Regions from separate parts of the Pseudactinotalea sp. Z1732 genome, predicted to be linked through region 3. Evidence: riboswitches for the same ligand, from Rfam matches in the RefSeq annotation. Region 3 holds a riboswitch; each other region holds the start of a gene.
What was found. Region 3 has a riboswitch for cyclic di-AMP ahead of ACPL7H_RS11845 (C40 family peptidase). Riboswitches for the same ligand answer to the same signal wherever they lie in the genome.
Positions count from the first base shown of each region.

Region 1 (5,446 bases), on a different contig from region 3:
AGCAAGAAGGCCTTCGCCTACTTCTCCCTGGCCGGGTTCGCGGCACTGATGTTCAACTACTACGGCGTGAACATTTTCATCAACTCCCTGCACTCCTACGCCGGGGTCTGAGCGGGCAACAACTGCGTTCGTCGGGTAGGGGCCAATGGCGGTGACATGGCGGGTCAGTGACGAGGGGCCAGTTCGTCACCGGCGCCACAGCCGCAACGCTGCCTCCAGTGGGCCGCGGGAGAAGAAGTGCCGCCAGGCCACCGCCGCTCCTACCAGCACCAGTGCCATCACCGCGGTGATGGCCAGACCGTCCTGGGCGGTCTGCGGCCCGGGACGCACCACCTGCGCGATGGCGAACAAGTGGACCACATACACCGTCAGCGCCAACTGCCCCGTGGCCACCAGCGGCCAACCAAAGCGGCCCAGGTAAGGCAGCACCAATAGTGTCAGGGCCAGCACCGCCACGGCCGAGGCGCTGCCCCGGATCAGCCACAACGGCATCTGCGAATGCGCCGCCGCCGAGAGGAACCAGTCCACAGCCGGCTCTCTACCGGGCCGCCCCAGGAACACTTCCAGCACCCGGGAGCCGAGTTCGGCAATCAAGGTCAGCACCACTGCCGCCACAGTCAGCCGTATCTGGACCCACCGGTCGTGCAGCCGCAACCGGCCTAGCCACATCCCGAATAGGAACGGCGCGAGCCAGGTGATCACCGGGTAGGGCCCGGTCAGCAGTGTCGAGGCCACGATCTGCCCCGGCGCGTCCAGCATCGTGGCAGGCTCGCGGTCGAAGACCTCACCGGTTCGCAGTTGGACACCCAGCCACACCAGTGGCCCAGCGGCAACTGCCACGATCGAGGCGGTCAGCAGCAGCCCGGACGGTGCCCGCACCACCACCAGTCCCACGAGGAAGAGCACCGCATAGGTGGTCAGGATGACATCAGAGCCATGACCCGCTAACTGAGTACTCAACCCGATCAGGCTCAGCAGAACCGTCCGCCACAACACCTGCCCCCACGGCAGCGCGCCACCGTCACGGGCTCGCCGGGTCAGCAACGAGTACCCGATCCCGGCCAGCAGCACGAACAACAATGAGGCCCGCCCGTGCGGCAACCGCATGACGAGCCCAGCAATGCCGTCGTCATACAGCGGACCGATGTTGACCGCGACCATGCCCACGATGGCCAGCGCCCGTGCCGCGTCCAGCCCGGTGACCCGGCCATGGGGTGCGCTGGCATCCGGGGAGGCGCCTGCCGTGTGCGCCGCGCTCACCGATGCGCCATCCTGCTGCTCCGCCCTGGCACAGGTTGTGACCGCGCCCATCCAAGTGTCATGTCGACCCGGTGAAGGGACCCTGGGCCGACTAGGTGCGAGGCCCTCTGAGCCCCTCCGCGGCCGGCCCGGGCGTTCCTACGTCAGTTGGAGGGTGGTGAGGCAGGTCGCGCCCTCGTCGGTGGTGGAGAAGTCGGCTGACCCGGTCAGGCCGTCATAGTGAACCTCAATGGTGCCCTGGACATCGCGCGGCAACCAGAAGCCGGCGAAGCCGTTCGCATAGGTCGTCACCTCTTCATCGATGAGCACCTCGCCTGTTGCATCGTCGAGGATCCGCACCTGGAGGTCCTCGTCGGTCAGCTCACCCTGGCATGTGGTCAGGCTGTGGTAGAAGCACTCGTGAGTCTGGTTCACGTAGGGGGCTACGGAGAGGTAGAAACGGTCCTCGGGCATGGGCAGGGTAAGTTCTTGCTGCCCATCGGAGAACATCAGTTCATCGGCTCGGATGGAGGCCATGTAGTCGGTGGGGCGTTCGGGCCCACCGAGTCGATCGAGGTGGTCGATCATCTCCGCGACCTCCATGCCGGCCAGGTCATGGGTGGCGAGGAACTCGGCTTCATCACCCTCGGTGGTTGGCTCGGAGGCCGGATCCGCCGAGGAGCAGCCGGCGAGGATCAGCACCAGCGCCCCGACGATCGCCGCAATTCTTTTCACGTTCTTCCACCTGTCCTATCAGTCCCGGCGCATCTTCTGACCAGCACGGCAGCAGGTCATACTTACCAAGGATTCTTGCCGATCAACTGGGTCATCGTAGGCAACTGCTGCTGCCGAGAGTTTAGGTCTTTCGTCCCGGACCCAGGCGGAGCCTTCCTGCGGCGCCTATTTGAATCGCCCCAGCAGGCCGTTCTGGGCCGGCGCGGGCGCAAGTAGCCCTGTCAACTGATGGTGGCGAGGAGTTCGTTGCAGGCTTCCTCGCAGGCTCGGCACGCCTCTGCGCAGATGCGGCAATGGTCATGGGCCTGTGCGTGACGGGCGCACTCATCGCCGCAGGACTGACAAGCCTGGGCGCAGGCCTGCAACTGAGCACGGATGAGGTTAGCGTCATGACCGGTTTGTCGGGACAGCATGCGGGCCGTGGCATCGCAGATGTCGGCGCAGTCCAGGTTGGTACGTATGCACGTGCGCAACTCGGCAACCATTTCCTCGCTCAGACAAGCGTCTGCGCAGGCGGTACACGCCTGGGAACAGGCCACGAGGGCATCGATCGTTCGGGCCAGTAGATCCCGGTCCAGAGTGATCTGGGCAGGGTGGGTATCCATCATCTCTGCGGTTCTCATTGTCGCTCCCGTTTCGATAACCATCACAGCATTGGCTCTCGACGTTACGACAGCAGCGGCAGGCATGCAGCCGGCGAGGCGGGGTGTGACGATGAAGGTTTGATGAAGTATTCCGGTAATCCCGTGATCAAACCGTGATCTGAGGATTTGCGGTATGTACTGTCACTCTTGCTCCCGCCGTGCGGGAAGCCCACAAGCGGACGCCGAACCCTGCCACCGCACCGTGGTCACCGATCAACGCCGTGGCAGGGGCGGGGGACCCAACCGTCGGTGCGCGAGCACCTAGGGGTGAAGTCCCGCCTGGGAAGCCAGGTGAGACCGGGTGAATCTCCAACCCGAACCCGACAACTGACCTCGTAGGCGAACTGGAGAACCGAATTGACTGAACCAACAACCGGCGCCCGACACCGCGCGGCCTGCCGCCCCTCCACCCCACTGACCGTTCTTGGTCACGCAGTCACTGGGACCACCGGCAGACGGGCGCTGGCCGTCTTTGCCTCCTCCGGCTTGGCGCTCACCATGGGCGCCTCCAGCGCTGTAGCCCTCCCCCAGGTGTCGAGTTCGAGTTCCGGCGTTGGCTCCCTGGCCAACGTGGTGCTCGACGCCGACCTCGACAAGGTGACCACCTCACCGACCGTCTCGGTCGATGCAGACATCGCCTGGGACTTCGCCGCCGCCGAGGTCTCCTCCGAAGCCCCGCCCCCTCCCCCGCCGCCAGAGCCGGTCATCACCGCGCCGCAGCGCCCCACCCAGGACGCCGCCCCGGCCTCCCGCACCGGGCAGCGCACCGAGCAGCCGGCTCAACAGCCGGAGCAGCAGGCCGAGGAGCAGGCCGGGGAAGGCTCGGGCGGGTCCAGCGAGCAGGTCGCAAGCACCTCTTCCGGTTCTGCGGTCGTGGACGTCGCCCGCCGCTATGTAGGCACCCCGTATGTGTGGGGCGGCTCCACCCCGGCGGGCTTTGATTGCTCGGGCTTCACCGCCTACGTCTTCGCCCAATTCGGGGTAAGCCTGCCTCGGACATCCGGTGCCCAGGCGGGCGCCGGACGCATCGTCTCGGCAGCCGAAGCCCAGCCCGGCGATCTGGTGGCGTGGCCCGGTCACGTGGGCATCTACACCGGCAATGGCAACAACATCGCCGCCCGAAACCCCGGCACCGCGCTGTACGAGGGACCCATCTTCCATAACAACCCCACGTTCATCCGCGTGCTCTGACCGCAGATCTCAGCACTCTGCATCGGCCCGCCCTGCCCCAGGGGCGGGCCGATGCTCGTGCTGTGGGTGCCGACGAGGACGCATCCCTTGAGGTGCCCATTGGAGTTGATATCAAGCCTGTGAATGCTGACGACTTAACGGCAGTTCGATAGTGAACACCGCGCCGTGGCCAAGCCCCGCGCTGTCCGCTCTCACACTGCCCGCATGGGCCTGGGCGATGGAGTGGCTGATGGCAAGGCCGATCCCCGACCCTCCGTGCGCGCGGTCACGAGCAGCATCGGCACGGTAGAAGCGCTCGAACAGGTGGGGCAGATGCTCGGCGGCTATTCCGCTGCCATTGTCCTGCACCCACAAACGCAGGCGCGATCCAATCCGGTCGGCGCCCAACTGGACCTGACCTCCCTTGGGGGTGTGCCGCACGGCGTTGTCCAGCAAATTTGTCAAGACCTGCCCGAGCCGGTCAGGGTCGGCGGTGATGACCGCCTGGCGTTCTGACCTTGTGGCCACGATCGCCAGGTCAATGTCCTTGCTAGTGCACTTCACGCTTGCCTGTGCTGCGGCGTCTTCGAGCAGGTCACCGACCCGCACCAGCTGCCATCGCATTTCTAAGCGTCCCTCGCTAGCGGCAGTCACCAGGGCCATGTCCTGGGCCAGACGGGCAAGTCGTGCCACCTGCTCACGCAGCATGACTATGGTCGGTTCATCAGCCGGCACGACACCGTCCACAATCCCTTCGAGGTAGCCATCCAGCGTCGCCACCGGGGTGCGCAATTCATGAGCCAGGTCGCCCAACATGCGAGTGCGGGTCTGTTCGATCCCACCAAGGTCGGTGGCCATGGTGTTGAACGCGCCGGCGAGGTCATCGAACTGCGCACCCATGCGGACCGCTGGCACATGGACGTTGTAGTCACCGCTGGCGACCTTCGCTGCTGCTTGGCGGAGGCGTTCTAACGCCATGGTGATGCGTCGAGTAAGGAAAATGCTGACCAGCACTGACGTCAGGAGAGCGACGAGGAGCGCCAGGGACAGAGACAGGGTCCATGCCGCGGTGAAGGCTTGCCTTGCGTGCGCCACGACCTCGGAGTCAGCGGGCTCGGCCATGAGCATGTGATCGTGGAAGATCATCGGCCCGATCACCGAGGCCACAGCCCATGCTGTCCCGGCGGCCACCAACAGGACCGCGACGATCGCTGCCAGGAGCCGAGCACCCAGCCCCCACTGTTTTCGCGGCCGCTTGTTCATGAACCCGTCCCCATTCGGTAGCCGACCCCCCGCACAGTGCGGACGAACCTCGGCGCGGATGCCTTGTCGCCGAGTTTGCGCCGCAGATGCCCGATGTGAACATCGACAAGGTTGTCATCGCCCACCCAATTGGGCCCCCACACCGTCTCGATGAGTTGGCGCCGGGAAAAGACCATGTCCGGGCGCCCCGCCAGCGCTGCCAGGACGTCGAACTCAGTGCGCGTCAATTGGACACTCTTTCCGTCGAGGAACACTTCCCGCCCCAGAGCGTCAACGGTCAATGGCCCGAACGACGCCACTGCGCCATGGTGGCCCGGTGAGTTCTGCCGCGGACGACGCAGCATCGCCCGCACCCGTGCAACGAGCTCACGCGCGCTGAACGGCTTGGTCACATA
Region 1 covers NZ_JBMPQC010000029.1:5,541-10,986, forward strand. The annotation lists gene ccsB (c-type cytochrome biogenesis protein CcsB) at 1-111, shown strand, start outside; gene ACPL7H_RS19070 (heparan-alpha-glucosaminide N-acetyltransferase domain-containing protein) at 187-1,260, opposite strand; gene ACPL7H_RS19075 (CueP family metal-binding protein) at 1,399-1,974, opposite strand; gene ACPL7H_RS19080 (four-helix bundle copper-binding protein) at 2,196-2,597, opposite strand; cyclic di-AMP (ydaO/yuaA leader) riboswitch at 2,826-2,975, shown strand; gene ACPL7H_RS19085 (C40 family peptidase) at 2,976-3,809, shown strand; gene ACPL7H_RS19090 (ATP-binding protein) at 3,921-5,051, opposite strand; gene ACPL7H_RS19095 (response regulator) at 5,048-5,446, opposite strand, start outside.
Region 1: another riboswitch for cyclic di-AMP. It lies ahead of ACPL7H_RS19085 (C40 family peptidase); the one in region 3 lies ahead of ACPL7H_RS11845 (C40 family peptidase).

Region 2 (5,446 bases), on a different contig from region 3:
ACCGCCACGGCCGAGGCACTGCCCCGGATCAGCCACAACGGCATCTGCGAATGTGCGGCCGCCGAAAGGAACCAGTCCACACCGGGCTCCCCATCCGGCCGCCCCAGGAACGCTTCCAACGCCCGGGAGCCGAGTTCGGCAAGCAGGGTCAGCACCACTCCGGCCACAGTCAGCCGTATCTGGACGCACCGGTCTTGCAGGCGCAACCTGCCCAGCCACATCCCGAACAGGAACGGCCCGAGCCAGGTGATCACCGGGTACGGCCCGGTCAGGAATGTCGAGGCCACGATCTGCCCGGGCGCATCCAGTAGCGTGGCGGGCTCCCGGTCGAAGACCTCACCGGTTCTGAGTTGGACACCCAGCCACACCAGTGGTCCAGCGGCAGTTGCCGCGATCGAGGCGGTCAGCAGCAGCCATGAGGGGGCCCGCACCACCACCAGTCCCACGAGAAACAGCACCGCATAGGTGGTCAAGATCACCTTGGCGCCATGACCCGCCAACTGAGTGCTCAGCCCGATCAGGCTCAGCAGAACCGTCCGCCACAACACCTGCCCCCAGGGTGGCGCGGCACCGTCGCGGGCCCGGCGGGTCAGGAACGAGTACCCGATCCCGGCCAGCAGCACGAACAACAATGAAGCCCGCCCGTGCGGCAGCCGCATGACCAGCCCGGCGATGCCATCGTCATAGAGCGGACCGACGTTGACCGCGAGCATGCCCAGGATGGCCAGCGCCCGCGCCGCGTCCAGTCCGATGACGCGGCTATGGGGTGCGGCGGCTTGCCCGGCGTCGCTAGCCGCGTGCGCCGCGCTCACCGGTGCGCCGTCCTGCTGCTCCGAGATTGGCACAGGTTGTGACCGCGACCTATATCAGTTGGAGGGTGGTGAGGCAGGTGGCGACCTCGTCGGTGGTGGAGAACTCGGCTGTACCCGTCAGGCCGTCATGGTTGACCTTGATGGTGCCCTGCAGATCGCGTGGCAACCAGAAGCCGGCGAAACCGTTCGCATAGGTCGCCAATTCTTCATCGATGAGCACTTCGGCCAGTTCCTGCTGCCCGTCGGAGAGCACCAGTTCATCGGGCCGGATGGAGGCGATGTAGTCGGTGGGGCGTTCCTTTCCACCGAGCCGGTCCAGGTGGTCGATCATCTCTGCGACCTCCATGCCGGCCAAGTCATGGGTGGCGAGGAACGCGGCTTCACCACCTCCGGCGGTGGGCTCGGAGGCCGGATCCAACGAGGAGCAGCCGGCGCGGATCAGCACCAGCGCCGCCATTCTTTTCATGTTCTTCCACCGTCCTAGTGGGGGTCATCCAGGCAACCACTGCGCCCGAGATTCTCGGCTTTTCGTCTCGAATCAGGTGCCTTCTGCAGCGCAGGCGGCAAGGTCTCGGCCGCCCCGACGCTACGACAGGAGCGGCGGGCGTGCAGTCGCCGAGGCGGGGGATGACGATGAAGGTTTGATGAAGCATTCGGTAATGCCGTGATCTAACCGTGATCTGAGGGTTCGCGGTATGTACTGTCACTCTTGCTCCCGCCGTGCGGGAAGCCCACAAGCGGACGCCGAACCCTGCCACCGCACCGTGGTCACCGATCAACGCCGTGGCAGGGGCGGGGGACCCAGCCGTCGGTGCGCGAGCACCTAGGGGTGAAGTCCCGCCTGGGGAGCCAGGCAGACCGGGTAAGTCTCCAATCCGAACCCGACAACTGACCTCGTAGGCGAACTGGAGAACCGAATTGACTGAACCAACAACCGGCGCCCGACACCGCGCGGCGTGCCGCCCCTCCACCCCACTGACCGTTTTCGCTGACTCAGTCACTGGGACCACCGGCAGACGGGCGCTGGCCGTCTTCGCCTCCTCCGGACTGGTGCTCACAATGGGCGCCTCCAGCGCTGCGGCCGTCCCCCAGGTGTCGAGTTCGAGTTTCGGGGCCGGCGCCCTGGCCAACGTGGTGCTCGACGCCGACGTCGACATCGATAAGGTGGTCACCTCACCAACCGTCACTGTCGATGAGGGCATCGACTGGCACGTCGCCGTCGCTGAGGTCTCCTCCGAAGCTCCACCCCCACCCCCACCCCCACCGCCAGCGCCTGTCATCACTGCGCCGGAGCGCCCCACCCCGCGTGCCGCTCCGGCCTCCCGCACCGGGCAGCGCACCGAGCAGCCGGCTCAACAGCAGGAGCAGCAGACCGAGGATTCCTCCTCCGGCGAATCAAGCGAGCAGACCGCGAGCACTGCCTCTGCCTCCGGTTCCGCGGTCGTGGACGTCGCCCGCCGCTACGTGGGCACCCCGTATGTGTGGGGCGGCTCTACCCCGGCGGGCTTTGATTGCTCGGGCTTCACCGCCTACGTCTTCGCCCAATTCGGGGTAAGCCTGCCTCGGACGTCCGGTGCCCAGGCGGGCGCCGGACGCATAGTCTCGGCAGCCGAGGCCCAGCCCGGCGATCTGGTGGCGTGGCCCGGTCATGTGGGTATCTACACCGGCAACGGCGACAACATCGCCGCCCGAAACCCCGGTACCGCCCTGTACGAGGGCCCGATCTTCCATAGCAACCCCACGTTCATCCGCGTGCTCTGACCGCATATCTCAGTTGCGGCATCGGCCCGTCCGGCCCAGGGCGGGCCGATGCTCGTGCTGTGGCTGCGGATGAGGGCGCACCCTTTCCAGCGCGGCCACTGCCGAAGACGTGTGCGGTGGAGTCGGTCTCAGGCCTGCGAAGGCTGCCGACCCAAGGGCAGTTCGATGGTGAAGACGGCGCCGTGGCCAAGCCCGGTGCTGGCCGCTTCCATGCTGCCACCGTGGGCCTGGACGATGGAGCGGCTGATGGCAAGCCCGATTCCTGACCCTCCGTGCGCGCGGTCACGAGCCGCATCGGCACGGTAGAAGCGCTCGAACAGGTGGGGCAGGTGCTCGGCGGCTATCCCACCGCCGTTGTCCTGGACCCACAACCGCAGTCGCGATCCACTCCGGTTGGCACCCAATTGGACGTGACCTCCCGTTGGGGTGTGCCGCACGGCGTTGTCCAGCAGGTTGGTCAGGACCTGCCCGAGCCGGTCAGGGTCCGCGGTGATGACCGTCTGGCGTTCCGACTCCGTGGCCTCGATCGTCAGGTCAATGCCCTTGTCCGCGGACTTGACGCCTGCCTGTGTTGCGGCGTCCTGAAGCAGGTCACGGACCTGCAGCGGCTGCCACCGCATCTCCAAGCGGCCCTCGCTGGCGGTTGTCACGAGCGTTATGTCCTGGGCCAGCCGGGCAAGGCGTGCGACCGGCTCACGCAGCATGCCCATCGTCCGTTCACCGGCGGGCACGACACCGTCGACGATCCCTTCGAGGTAGCCATCCAGGGTCGCCACCGGGGTGCGCAGTTCATGGGCCAGGTCGCCCAGCATGCGGGTTCGGGTCTTTTCGATATGGCCTAGGTCAGTGGCCATGGTGTTGAACGCGGCGGCGAGGTCATCGAACTGCGCGCCCATGTGGACCGCTGGCACATGGACGTTGTAGTCACCGCTTGCGACCTGCACTGCTGCTTGTCGGACCCTTTCCAACGCCCTGGTGATGCGTCGAGTGACGAAGATGCTCACGAGCACCGACGACAGGAGAGCGACGAGGAGCGCCACGGAGAGGGACAGGGTCCATGCCGCGGTGAAGGCTTGCCGTGCGTGAGCCACGACCTCGGAGTCAGCGGGCTCGGCCATGAGCATGTGATCGTGGAAGATCATCGGCCCGATCATCGAAGCGACACCCCACGCTGTCCCGGCGGCCACCAAGAGGACCACGACGATCGCTGCCAGGAGCCGAGCGCCCAGTCCCCACTGTCTTGGCTGCCGCTTGTTCATGACCCGGTCCCCATTCGGTAGCCAACTCCACGTACGGTCCGGATGAACCTCGGCGCGGATGCCTTGTCGCCGAGTTTGCGTCGCAGATGTCCGATATGGACATCGACGAGGTTGTCATCGCCCACCCAATTGGGTCCCCATACCGTCTCGATGAGTTGGCGCCGGGTGAAGACCATGTGCGGGCGCGCCGCCAGTGCTGCGAGTACGTCGAACTCGGTGCGCGTGAGTTGGACAGTTTCGCCGTCGAGGGACACTTCCCGGCCCAGAGCGTCAACGGTCAGTGGCCCGAACGACGCTACTGCGCCATGGTGGCCCGGTGGGTTCTGCCGCGGACGACGCAGCATCGCCCGCACGCGTGCAACGAGTTCACGTGGGCTGAACGGCTTGGTCACGTAGTCATCGGCGCCCACCGAGAGGCCGTTGAGTTTGTCGACCTCCTCCACGCGGGCGGTGAGCATGATGATGTAGCAGTCAGAGAACGTGCGCACGCTCCGGCAGACCTCGATGCCATCGAGACCAGGCAGGCCGAGGTCCAGCACCACCACCCCGGGTCGCCACTGTCGCGCACGCTGCACCGCGTCGTCGCCGTCAGCGCAGGTCTGGACCTCGAAGCCTTCGCGCTCAAGATAGTTCGCGACCAATCGCGCCAAGGGGGTTTCGTCATCGACGACCAGAACACGGGGCAGGTTCACGTCCGAATGAGCAAGGGAGGTCATGGCTCCATAGTGAACCAAGAGGACCGTTACGTGCGCTGCCTCCGAACGTGCGCAACCCCAGGACTGTTCGGCGCCCTGACGTGCGAAGCCGGATGTGCGCGCCCATGCCGGGACGGTCAAGACGGTTCCAAGGATGCCAATGGCGCCGACGACGAGGGCGATCGCGGGCACTCCGATACTCACGCTGGTTCCCCCCGACCGCTCGCGCAGGAGAACCGTAGGCCGATCCCCTCAGGCGATCCCGGCGCGGTGGGCGAGGATCACTGCCTGGACCCTGTCCCGCACCCCCAGTTTGGCGAGAATGTGGGCGACGTGGGTGCGCACGGTGTTCTCCGTGAGGTGCAGTTCGGCACCGATCTCGGCGTTGCTCAGCCCGCGCGCCATGACTGCGAGCACCTCGCGCTCGCGTTCGGTGAGCAACTCCAGCCCGGGAACCGGCTCGCGCGCTGCGCCTACATAGGAGGCAACGAGGCGCCGCACCACAGTGGGTCCGAGCGCCGATCCCCCTGCGGCGCAGTCCTTGACCCCCTGGATGAGATCCCGAGGCGGTGTGGTCTTCAGGAGGAAGCCGGCGGCTCCCGCCCGCAGCGCACCGAGCACGTACTCATCGACGTCAAACGTCGTCAGCACGAGGCAGCGTGCTGCGGGAGCCGCCGTGGCCAGGCGCCCGATGGCGGTCACCCCGTCGATCCCCGGCATCTCGATGTCCATGAGCACCACGTCCGGACGTAACCGCCGGGCCTGGGAGACGGCCGCGGCGCCGTCCTGCGCCTCCCCGACGATCTCGATCTCGGGATCGGAGCCGAGCACGCCGGCCAAACCCGCCCGCATCATGGCGTGGTCGTCGGCGAGCAGGACACGGATCGTCACGGCCGGGCCCTCCCGCGCAGTTGTGTCG
Region 2 covers NZ_JBMPQC010000016.1:15,332-20,777, forward strand. The annotation lists gene ACPL7H_RS17755 (heparan-alpha-glucosaminide N-acetyltransferase domain-containing protein) at 1-845, opposite strand, end outside; gene ACPL7H_RS17760 (CueP family metal-binding protein) at 862-1,278, opposite strand; cyclic di-AMP (ydaO/yuaA leader) riboswitch at 1,582-1,730, shown strand; gene ACPL7H_RS17765 (C40 family peptidase) at 1,731-2,573, shown strand; gene ACPL7H_RS17770 (sensor histidine kinase) at 2,702-3,832, opposite strand; gene ACPL7H_RS17775 (response regulator) at 3,829-4,548, opposite strand; gene ACPL7H_RS17780 (response regulator) at 4,780-5,418, opposite strand; gene ACPL7H_RS17785 (histidine kinase) at 5,415-5,446, opposite strand, start outside.
Region 2: another riboswitch for cyclic di-AMP. It lies ahead of ACPL7H_RS17765 (C40 family peptidase); the one in region 3 lies ahead of ACPL7H_RS11845 (C40 family peptidase).

Region 3 (5,446 bases):
GTGCCGATCCGCAACTGGTTGCGCCCGAGTTTGCGATAGGGCTCGGTGTCGACGATGCCGTTGTTGCGCAGCACCCTCGCCAGCACCGCGGCATCGATGCTCTCCTCGAAGTCGATCGTGACCACCACCGGCGAGCGGTGTGCCGGGTCGGCCACGAAGGGGGTGGCGAAGTCACGCTCGGTGGTCCACTGGTACAGCAGCTGGGAGGACTGCGCGGTGCGCGCCGCGGCGAAGTCCAGGCCGCCCTGGTCGTTCAACCAGTCGACCTGCTCGGCCAACAGCACCAGGGTGGCGATCGCCGGGGTGTTCACGGTCTGGTCCTGCCGGGAGTTGGCCAGCGCCGCGGGAAGGGACAACGACGCCGGCGCCCAGCGCTGACCCAGTTCCTCGACCCGCTCGATCGCGGCCGGGGACAACAGGGCCAGCCACAGGCCGCCGTCGGAGCCCAGGGCCTTCTGTGGGGCGAAGTAGTAGGCGTCGGTCTGGCTCACGTCCACCTCCACCCCACCCGCGGCCGAGGTGCCGTCGACGAGCATCAGGGCACCGTCGTCGTCGACCCTTCTGACCGGGGTGAGGGTGCCGGTGGAGGTCTCGTTGTGGACCCAGCAGTAGGCATCGATCCCCGCAGCGGCCTCGGGGGAGCGGGTGCTGCCGGGTTCGGCGGTGAGGATCTGCGGGTCGGCCAGGAACGGTGCGCCGCTCGCGGCGGCGGCGAACTTGGCGCCGAACTCCCCGGCCCGGACGTGCTGGGAGCGGGTGCGGATCAATCCGAAGGTGGCCGCGTCCCAGAACATCGAGGCGCCACCGTTGCCCAGGGCCACCTCGTACCCCTCGGGGAGGTTGAACAGGGCAGCGAGACCCTCCCGGACGCGGCCGACCAGGGAGCGCACCGGGGGCTGACGGTGGGAGGTGCCCAGCAGCGTGGTGCCCAGGGCGGCCAGCGCCTGGCTCTGCTCCGGCCTGATGCGCGCGGGACCGGAGCCGAACCGGCCGTCCGCGGGACGGATCGAGGCCGGGATGGCGATCGCGGGATCGTTCATGGGCACGATCATCGCAGGTCCGCCGGCCTCGCCAGGAGCGCTGCGGCGCGCGGCCGGCCGGCCCTGGGCGGGAGAGTTGCCGGCAGGGCGCGCAGGAGGTGCGGCGCACCCGGTCCGGAGCCGGACGCCGGGCACTAGGCTGACGGGAGGAATGCGGCGACCACCAAGGGGCAGGCACGTGAGCGACCTGATCGACACCACGGAGATGTATCTCAAGACCGTGTTCGAACTGATCGAGGACGGCGTGGTGCCCCTGCGCGCCCGGATCGCGGAGCGTCTGGGTCACTCCGGGCCCACCGTGTCCCAGACGGTGGCGCGCATGGAACGGGACGGCCTGATGGTGGTCTCCGGTGACCGGCACCTGGAACTGACCGATGAGGGCCTGCGGCGGGCCACCCAGGTGATGCGCAAGCACCGCCTGGCCGAACGGCTGCTGACCGATGTGATCAAACTCGACTGGCCCTACGTGCACGAAGAGGCCTGCCGGTGGGAGCACGTGATGAGCGAGCGGGTGGAGCAGCAGTTGCTCGAACTGCTCGAGCGCCCGCGGGAGGATCCCTACGGCAACACCATCCCCGGCCCCGCCGAGATCGGGCAGCCCGTCGCCGGTGTCGCCGAACTGCCCGGTACGTCCCTGAGCACCGCTATCACCGCCGATCCGGCCCACTACACGCTGGTGCGGATCGGGGAGCCGCTGCAGGTGGATGTGGAGCTGCTGACCGAGTTCGAGCGCGTCGGGTTGGTGCCCGGGGTGGGCTTCCGCGCCCAGACCGACGGCGCAGCGGTAGACCTGACCGTGAACGGACAGAGTCTGGAGCTCACCGAGGACACCGTGGGGCACCTGTTCGTCAGCGCCGCCGAGCCGGGGTGATCCGGTGCCCGTAGCGGGTGTCCGTGTGACGCCCGCGTGCGTTCGGGACGGGGCGCCGGAGGGCCCGCCGGCAGGTGCTCGGTGCCGTGGATCTAGCACAGCCGCAGCCCGCGCGCTCGCTGGGCGGGTCACGAGAGCGGCGTCCTGCATGTGGCGCAGTCCACATTGTGGCGATGACACAGCGTCTCGTCGATCGCGCCGTTGCCTCGGAATTCCACCATTTTCTGGGGACGTAGGCGCCAGGGGCAGATCCTGTGAACCATTTCACAGAACCAATTGTGACCGGAATGTGACTTTTGCCGGGTGCGTCGGGTAACGTCAGCCGTGCTCGTCGTCCCCTCCATCGATGAGTACCCGCAGGCGGCGCCGAACCCTGTCACCGCCAGCAGGTCCCGACAGACGCAATTGACAGGGACGGGGGACCCAACCTTTGGTGCGCGAGCACCTAGGGGTGAAGTCCCACCTGGTTCGCCAGGTAAGACCGGGTGAATCTCCAACCCGAACCCGACAGCTCACCCCGTAGGCGCGTGGAGAAGATTTTGACTCAACGCACAACCGGAGCCCGCCACCGCGCAGCGTGCCGGCCCTCCACCCCCCTGACCGCTTTCGGCACCACAGTGGCCGGCACCACCGGTCGTCGTGCACTGGCCGTAGTTGCTTCCTCCGGACTGGCGCTGACCATGGGCGCCTCCACCGCGGCCGCTGCCCCCCAGGTGTCCAACTCCGCTTCCGGCCTCGGTTCGCTGGCCAACGTGGTGCTCGATGGTGACCGCGACTCCGTCAGCACCTCGCCGACCATCTCGGTCGACGCCGACACCGACTGGTCCTTCACCGCGGCCGTGGTGAGTTCCGAGGCCCCGCCACCACCTCCGCCCCCACCGCCCCCGCCGGCGGCGACCACGCAGCGGCCCACCGCGGCCACCGCCCCGGCGGCCCGCACCGGCAACCGCACCGCCGCTCCGGCTCAGGAGGAGACGCAGCAGGCGGAGGAGCAGCAGGCCGAGGAGCCCGCGAGCGAATCCACGCAGAGCGCCGCACCCGCGTCCGGTTCCGGCTCTGCCGTGGTGAACCTGGCCCGCCGGTACACGGGCACCCCGTACGTGTACGGCGGTAGCACTCCGGCCGGGTTCGACTGCTCCGGCTTCACCGCCTACGTGTACGCCCAGTTCGGTGTCTCCCTGCCCCGGTCGTCCTCGGCCCAGCGCAACGCCGGCCGTGTGGTCTCGGCTTCTGAGGCGCGGCCCGGCGACCTGGTCTGGTGGCCCGGACACGTGGGCATCTACACCGGCAACGGCCAGCACATCGCGGCTCGCAACCCCAGTTCACCCCTGCACGAGGGCCCGATCTGGAACTCGAGCCCCACGTTCATCCGTGTGATGGGCTGACCGGCACACGCACCACTCACAACGGCTCGTCCCGCATCGGGGCGGGCCGTTGTGCTGTGCGCACCGGTGCGTCGTGTACCTGCGTGCCCGTGCGGAGAGGTGCTGGCACAGGCACCGATGAACAGCTCCGATGAGACAGCTATAAGATTTTCCGGCGACATGCCCCGCAACCGTCAGGCTTGTAGCACAATGGTCAAGATCAGCCCAAAAAACGGGGGTAGACCGGTATGGAACGCGAACCCACGATCCTCGTCGGAGTCGACGGATCAGCCGCCAGCCTGAACGCACTGGACTGGGCGTTGGCCCACGCCGGAAAGTCGGGTTGGAACCTGCACCTGGTGTGTGCCTACGCGCTGCCCACCTTCGCCGCCGGAACCATCGACGGCGGGTATGCCACCCTGGACGACACCGCCATCCGCGACGGCGCGCAAGCGGTCCTGGACGAGGCCCTCACCCGCTGTGAGGGCGTGGGTGTGCAGGTGACCAGCGCCCTGGAGACCGGCGACGCGGCCGGAGTGTTGGTGGACCTGTCCGCCCAGGTGCGCCTCGCCGTCGTCGGCACCCGGGGCCGGTCCGGATTCGCCGAACGGATCCTGGGCACCGTCTCCTCGGCGCTACCGGCCCACTCCCACTGCCCCACCGTGGTGGTGCCGCACCGGGAGGGCGAGGACGACGAGGACGCCGGTCTGCCGTTGCCGGTGCGCCGGATCGTGGTGGGCGTGGACGGGTCGGACTCGGCCAAACTCGCCCTGAACGTGGCCATCGACGAGGCCGAACGGTGGGAGGCGGAACTGACCGCCGTGGTCGGTGTGCCGATGGGCGCCGGCGCCGGCCTGCTGGGCTGGCTGCCCTCCGGGGTGGACCGGGAGACCCTGCTGGCCGACGTCAAGACCGGCCTGGACGTCACGGTGGACCGGGCCAGTCAGGGTCGTTCGGTGCAGGTGCGCCGGCACGCCCTGGATGGCACCGGAGCGGCGCTGCTGTCGGAGTTCTCCACCGCGGTGGACCTGGTGGTGGTCGGCTCGCGCGGCCGCGGCGGCTTCACCGGGATGCTGCTGGGCTCCACGTCCCAGACCGTGCTGCATCACTCCCGTTGCCCGGTCATGGTGGTGCCCACCAGCAGCACCGACGATCCCGAGGACCACGCCTTCAACTGGAAGCGGCGCCGGCACTAAGCCGCCAGCCCGCCACCCCACGGCGCCCACCCGGCCCCCGCGGCACCCCCACCCCCACCCCACCCCCAACCCGTCCCTGCGGCGGCGAGGGCGAGCGTGAGCGTCGAGGGCGAGCCTTGGGGGACTCGCCTTCGGCTGGGAGGCTCGCCCTCGGCGGCGGCGGCTATGGCGGCGGCGGAGGCGGGGTGGCGACGGCGGTGGCGTTGGGGTGGCGACGGCGGCGGGGGGGCTACCGGGCGCTGCGCAGCACCCGGCCCAGGGTGTCCATGAGGCGGTCCAGGTCCGACTCGGTCACCGTCAGCGGCGGGGCGAAGCGGATGGTGTTGTCGTGGGTCTCCTTGGCCAGGATGCCCTCGGCGGCCAGCCGCTCACTGACCTCACGCCCGGACAGAGACACCACGTCCAGGCCCATCCACAAGCCGATCACCCGGGCGTCGGTGGCCAGCCCGTCGGCAACCAGATCCTTGGCCGGGCCCTCCAGCCTCGGACCGAGGTCGCGCGCCCGGGCCTGGAACTCACCCGTGGCCAGCAGTTCCGTCACCGCGATCCCCACCGCACACGCCAACGGGTTGCCGCCGAAGGTGGACCCGTGCGTACCGGCGGTCATCACACCGAGCACATCGGCCCGGCCCACCACCGCAGAGACCGGCACGATTCCACCACCGAGGGCCTTGCCCAGCGTGGTCAGGTCCGCGCGCACGCCGAACAGCTCCTGGGTGAGGGTGGCCCCGGTGCGGCCGAGGCCGGACTGGATCTCATCGAGCACCAGCAGTGTGTTCGTCTCATCGCAAGCCGCGCGCACCTGCTCCAGGTAGCCCTCCGGCGGGATCATCACCCCGTTCTCGCCCTGGACCGGCTCCAGCAGCACGGCCACGGTGTCCGGCGTGATCGCCGCGCGCACCGAGGCGGCGTCACCGTAGGGCACGACGACGAAGCCCGGGGTGTAGGGACCGAATCCTTCCCGGGCAGCCGGGT
Region 3 covers NZ_JBMPQC010000005.1:238,956-244,401, reverse strand. The annotation lists gene serC (phosphoserine transaminase) at 1-1,040, opposite strand, end outside; gene ACPL7H_RS11850 (iron dependent repressor, metal binding and dimerization domain protein) at 1,219-1,911, shown strand; cyclic di-AMP (ydaO/yuaA leader) riboswitch at 2,282-2,451, shown strand; gene ACPL7H_RS11845 (C40 family peptidase) at 2,451-3,296, shown strand; gene ACPL7H_RS11840 (universal stress protein) at 3,524-4,471, shown strand; gene rocD (ornithine--oxo-acid transaminase) at 4,701-5,446, opposite strand, start outside.

Region 4 (5,446 bases), on a different contig from region 3:
TGGTGCCCGGCTCTCACCATCTCGCGCACCATTCGGTCTACGCCGATGCCCTCTCGTTCGGCGACCTTCAAGTCGGCCAAGAGTTGGGTAAGAGCAGCGTTTCGCGACTGCGACGGGTGAGTGATGATATTGGATGAGTTGACACCCCCGAAGAAGCCACCTGGGCTCGTGACTCGTAGTGTGCGCCCGATGTGCTCCACGATGGTGGGGGCCGAGGACCCCCATTCCCGGTGCGCGACGCCGTTGACGATAGCTTCACGGGCAGCCAGTTCTGGGATCTCTCGGATCTGCCGTATCACCAGGCCGGCTTGAACGTGCCGGGTTGCGTTGTGGGCATCAGTCGCCAAGAACACTTCAGAGAGTTCTTCGAGTAGAGAGCGACCGCTGCGGTTCACGCGTGTGGCGCTGTCGCCACCGGCATACTCGCGACGGACGTAGTCGAGGCTAGGGCTCTGCCGACCGACGAAGACCAGGACGCCAGCATTGGTAAGCATGCCCTCGCCGGTAACTGCGTTAAGTCGACGCAAGAGTTGACTATCAGTACTACCCGCAACCTGCTCGGCTTCGCTCTCGCCACTGTCGTGCAGGAACTCCCGGGCTAGGTCCAGCGCTTGTGGCCGGGCCGCAGACGCAGGTGTGGTTGATGTGTCTCCGGACCAGTCATAGTTGAGAGTCCGCATGCGACGTGCGTGCCACGTGGCGGCATCAACTTCGACACAATTGTCATTCACTCGCCAATGGATCCGACCACTGATGCGAACCGGTTCGACGGCCGGCGGTGAGATGATGACGAGCAGCCGCTTGCCTTGGACTTCACTCTCGGCGATGTCCACTGTGAGCAGCCGTCCGGTGATCTCATAGATGCGATGCCTGAGCCACTCTGCATCCGTTGCAGCGCCCAGCACGGTGCCGTCGTTGCCTACGCCGACGATGAGCGCACCTCCGCCAGGCGTATTTGCCATGCATGCTGCCTCAGCGGCCAATTGCTGCGCCACTGCCGCGCTTCGTTCCTCGCCCGGGCCGACCTGTCCCGAACGGTCGCGGCGCCCGGTCTCTTCCTTTAGATCCACATGCTTGCGTTCACGTTCCTGGTCGACGGTCTCCCCAGCCGCGATGCGGGCCAGGATGTCGGACACTTCTGCGCGGACCGGGTCCTCACCGAAAGTTATGGCCATGGACCCATCATGGCAGAAGGTCATAATTAACTCACGCCAAAAGTTATGACGAAGTAGCGATGATGCGATAACTCACAACTTTGCTACGGCCCCCGAGGCGCCTCGCACGCGAATGATACTTTTCTTGCCAGTTTGCGGCACCGTGGTGTTTTGCCTTCCAGGTCCGGCCCAGGGATCGACGCGGGCTCCGCGGTCCGGGCGACAGGTGCGCGGTATGCGGTGTCAAGGGCCCTCGCCACGGGTGCTGGGTTCTGGCGGTTGTCGCCGACACCGGGGGGCGGCCGGCCCGTTGGTGGTCTCAGCCGGCGCGGCGCTCGGATCGCTGGCCGCCGGGATCGTGTCGATGGGGGTGCTCTCGGGCGCCGTGATCGCGGCGCTGGGGCGGTGGGTGCCGCGGTGGTCGGTGCACGCCAATGCGCGGACGCGGCGGGAGGCGGGGGTGGAGTGATGAGTGCCGTCGGACTGCCCGCAATCGCCGTCCTGCTCGCGGGCATCAGCCGGTCGCGGACGGGGGCTTGTGAACCGAGTCCCCGGAGCCGCACCGTGACCTAATTGTGACTTATGTTACCGAACCGTGACAATGCGTCGTGGGCGGGTTACGGTCGCGGCACTTCCGAACCTGGAAGTCCGTGGGCGGACGCCGAACTCTGCCACCGTCCGCGGTCCATTAGCCGCCATGGCAGGGGCGGGGGACCCATGAAGACGGGACCGGCGTGCTGGTCCCTGGGGTGAAGTCTGGCCACGGCCAGGCCGGGTGTTTATCCGACCCGAACCCGACAGCTAACCCCGAAGGCAACCGGAGAAAACACCATGACACTACACAGCACCACACGCGCGCGGCACCGAGCCGACGTGCGTCCCACCACCTTCCTCTCCGACCTGCCGGTGGGAAAGGTGGCCCGTCGCGGTACGGCCGGTGTGGCCACCGCGGGCCTGGCCTTCGGGCTGGCGATGCCCGCAGCCAGCGCCGACCCGGACGAGACCTACACCGTGAACGCCGGTGACACCGTCGGCAATATCGCCGCCGAACATGGCGCCAGCATCCAGGGGATCATCGACGCAAACGGCCTTCGCTCCGATGCGCTGATCTTCCCCGGTGACGAACTCACCATCCCCACAGGTTCGGTGACCGCCAGCGCTGGTGGCGCCACCCACACCGTGAGCCGCGGTGACACCGTCGCGGCTATCGCGGCGCGGTACGGCGCCGGCGTCCAGGCGATCATCGACGCCAACGGCCTGGGTGCTGACGCGCTGATCTTCCCCGGTGACGAACTCACCATCCCCGGTGGGTCGGGATCGTCGTCGGGGTCGGCCTCGTCGTCAGGGTCGGTGTCGGGCTCGGGATCGGCGTCAACGTCGGGCTCGGGATCGGCATCCGTGCAACGAGGGGCCGACACGGCCTCCCGTGACGGCCAGCGCTCCGCTGCGCCCTCCCCGCAGGCCAGTGCCTCTGGCAGTGCGATCGTCAACATCGCCCGCCAGTTCGTGGGCACCCCGTACGTGTGGGGTGGATCCACCCCGGCTGGGTTCGACTGCTCCGGGTTCACCTCCTACGTGTACGCCCAGGCCGGCATCAACCTGCCGCGCAACTCCGGGGCCCAGCGCAGCGCCGGCCAGGTGGTCTCCGCCAGCCAGGCCCAGCCCGGGGACCTGGTGTGGTGGCCGGGGCACATCGGTATCTACACCGGCAACGGCAACCACATCGCCGCCCGTAACCCCGGCACCGCGCTGCACGAGAGCAAGATCTGGCGGGCCAACCCGACCTTCATCCGGGTGGCCTGACCGGCTCACGGACTCAACTGCCGCGTGCGAGTCATCGGCCCGCCCCGAACTTCGGGGCGGGCCGATGCGTTTGCGGACCGGGCTGCTCGCCCATGATCAGGCGGCCTCAGCGACGAAGCCAGCACTGGTCGGCTGAGGGGGCGGTTTCAGCCGATTGATGCTGACTTCGGGGGTGGGGTGATGTCGGCGGCCCCTAGGGTCAGGGCTCGTGGGAACTCACTCAGCACGTACAGGCCACGGCCCGCCTCGCACGCCGGCCATGGCACCGCCTGCCGGAGCACCTCAGCGCCGCCGGCGGTCGTGGATCGCCGCGAGCATCGCCGTCGTCCTCGCCGCGGTCCTGGCCGGGTGTGCAGCCCAGCAGGGCGCCCCGGTGAACCCGCCACCGGACCCTCCGGCCGCTCCGTCCTCGGCCGAGGCGGCCGCCGCGCTGACCAGCGAGGACACCGAGGCCTGGCTGGATGGCTTCCTGCCCGCCGCGCTGGAACGTGAGGGCGTGGCCGGGGCAGCGGTCTCGGTGGTCCACGAGGGCGAGGTGGTCACCGAACGTGGCTACGGCTACGCCGACACCGGCTCCGGCTCCGGCTCCGGCTCCGGCTCCGGCGCCGACGACCCTGACTCGGTGCCGCAGCCGGTGGATGCCCAGCGCACGCTGTTCCGGGTCGGCTCGATCAGCAAAGTGGTGGTCGGAATCGCCGTCATGCAACTGGTCGAAGACGGGGCCGTGGGCCTGGATGACCCGGTCGCCGACTACATCGACCTCGACATCCCCACCACCTACGACGAACCGATCACGCTGCGCCACCTGCTGTCCCACACCGCCGGCTTCGAAGAACGCCTGGCCGGTGTCTTCGTCGACCCGGCCGGCGACGTCCCGCCGCTGCGCGAGATGCTGACCGACCCGCCGCGGCAGATCTACGCCCCCGGCACCACGCCGTCGTACTCCAACTACGGCAACGCCCTGGCCGGCTACGTCGTGGAACGCGTGAGCGGGATGGACTTCGCCGACTACGCCGACGAGCACATCTTCACCCCGGCCGGGATGTCCACCGCGACCTTCGCCCAACCGCTGCCCACCGAACTGGCCGAGCAGATGTCCGGCGGCTACCCGCACCTGCGCGCCGAGCCGGCACCCTTCGAACTGATCGGCCTCGCACCCGCTGGGGCGATGAGCGCCACGGCTGCGGACCTGAGCGCCCTCATGCTCACCCTGCTGGCGGGCGAAGTCGGCGACCCCGGCTCCCAGATGCTGTCCCCGGAGTCGCTGCGCACCTTGGCCGAGCCGGCGTTCGGCGCCGTCACCCTCGGCGGGCTGGCCGGCGGGCCGCGCACCGGCCTGGGGTTGTATGAACTGGACCGCAACGGCCAGCGCATCGTAGGCCACGGCGGGGACACCTACGTCTTCCACGCCGAGATGCAGATCTATCCCGAGACCGGCACCGGGATCTACATCGGACTGAACAGTTCAGGCGTGGGTCCGATGTCGACCGCCGTGATCCGCGATCAACTCGTGCACGGGTTCACCGACCGGTACTTCCCCGACACCCGCACCGCTCCGGAGCCGACCGCCACCGCCGGGGAGCACGCGCAGGTGCTCGCCGGGTCCTACATGACCACCCGGGGGGTGCAGAGCAACTTCGTGCGGCTGTACTCCGCGCTCGTACCGGTCACGATCAGCGCGACCGGCGACGGCACCCTCACAATGGACGCGCTGGTGGACGCCTCCGGGTCACCGCGAGTGCTGGCGGAAGTGGAGCCCTGGGTGTGGCAGGAGGTCGGCGGGCAGCAACGCCTGGGCGCCGACGTCGTCGATGGGCAGGTGCGGGTCGTGGGGCTGCACCCGGCGATCGCGCTGGAACCGCTGCCGGCAACGTTGGCGCTGGTGCCGTGGGTGCTGGTGGGGACCTCGGTGGTGCTGGTGGTCGGGCTGCTCGGCCGCCCGGTAGCGGCGCTGGTGCGCCGGCGCTACCGGGGCCGCCTGCAGACCTCGCGAGAGGACCGGTGGCTGCGGCTGGCGTGCACGGTCGGTGCGGCGGTGGCCTTGCTCGCGGTGGGTCTGTGGGCGGTGGTGGCCGCAATGCTGATGGGCTCCGGTAGCGCCCCGGCCCTGCTGATCCGGGTGGCGCAGTTGCTGACCCTGGTGGCGGTGTTGGCGGTGATCCCGGCCGGGATGCGTCTGGTGGGTTCGCTGCGCCGGCGGCGCTGGTGGTCTGCGGGCAGCGCGGCGTTCTTCTCCCTGGCCTTCGCCGGCCTGGGCTACGTGGCGGTGGTGGGCCGGTTGCTGAGCCTGGACATCACATACTGAGGAGTGGTTCTGAAACCGGCTAGACGAACCTCCTATGCCTAGTCTGTTCGCATGCGCGGGACCCACCTCAAAAGGACATCGCTGTCATGGGCAGCGTCCCAGGCTTACAGTCGTGGGAGATCGAGCACGCCATCGCTGACCGAAGTGGAGCGCTGGGATGAGAGTTGCCATTCACACCAGGCTG
Region 4 covers NZ_JBMPQC010000030.1:5,196-10,641, reverse strand. The annotation lists gene ACPL7H_RS19140 (ATP-binding protein) at 1-1,175, opposite strand, end outside; gene ACPL7H_RS19135 (hypothetical protein) at 1,465-1,623, shown strand; cyclic di-AMP (ydaO/yuaA leader) riboswitch at 1,835-1,984, shown strand; gene ACPL7H_RS19130 (LysM peptidoglycan-binding domain-containing protein) at 1,986-2,957, shown strand; gene ACPL7H_RS19125 (serine hydrolase domain-containing protein) at 3,217-5,262, shown strand; gene ACPL7H_RS19120 (L-rhamnose mutarotase) at 5,420-5,446, shown strand, end outside.
Region 4: another riboswitch for cyclic di-AMP. It lies ahead of ACPL7H_RS19130 (LysM peptidoglycan-binding domain-containing protein); the one in region 3 lies ahead of ACPL7H_RS11845 (C40 family peptidase).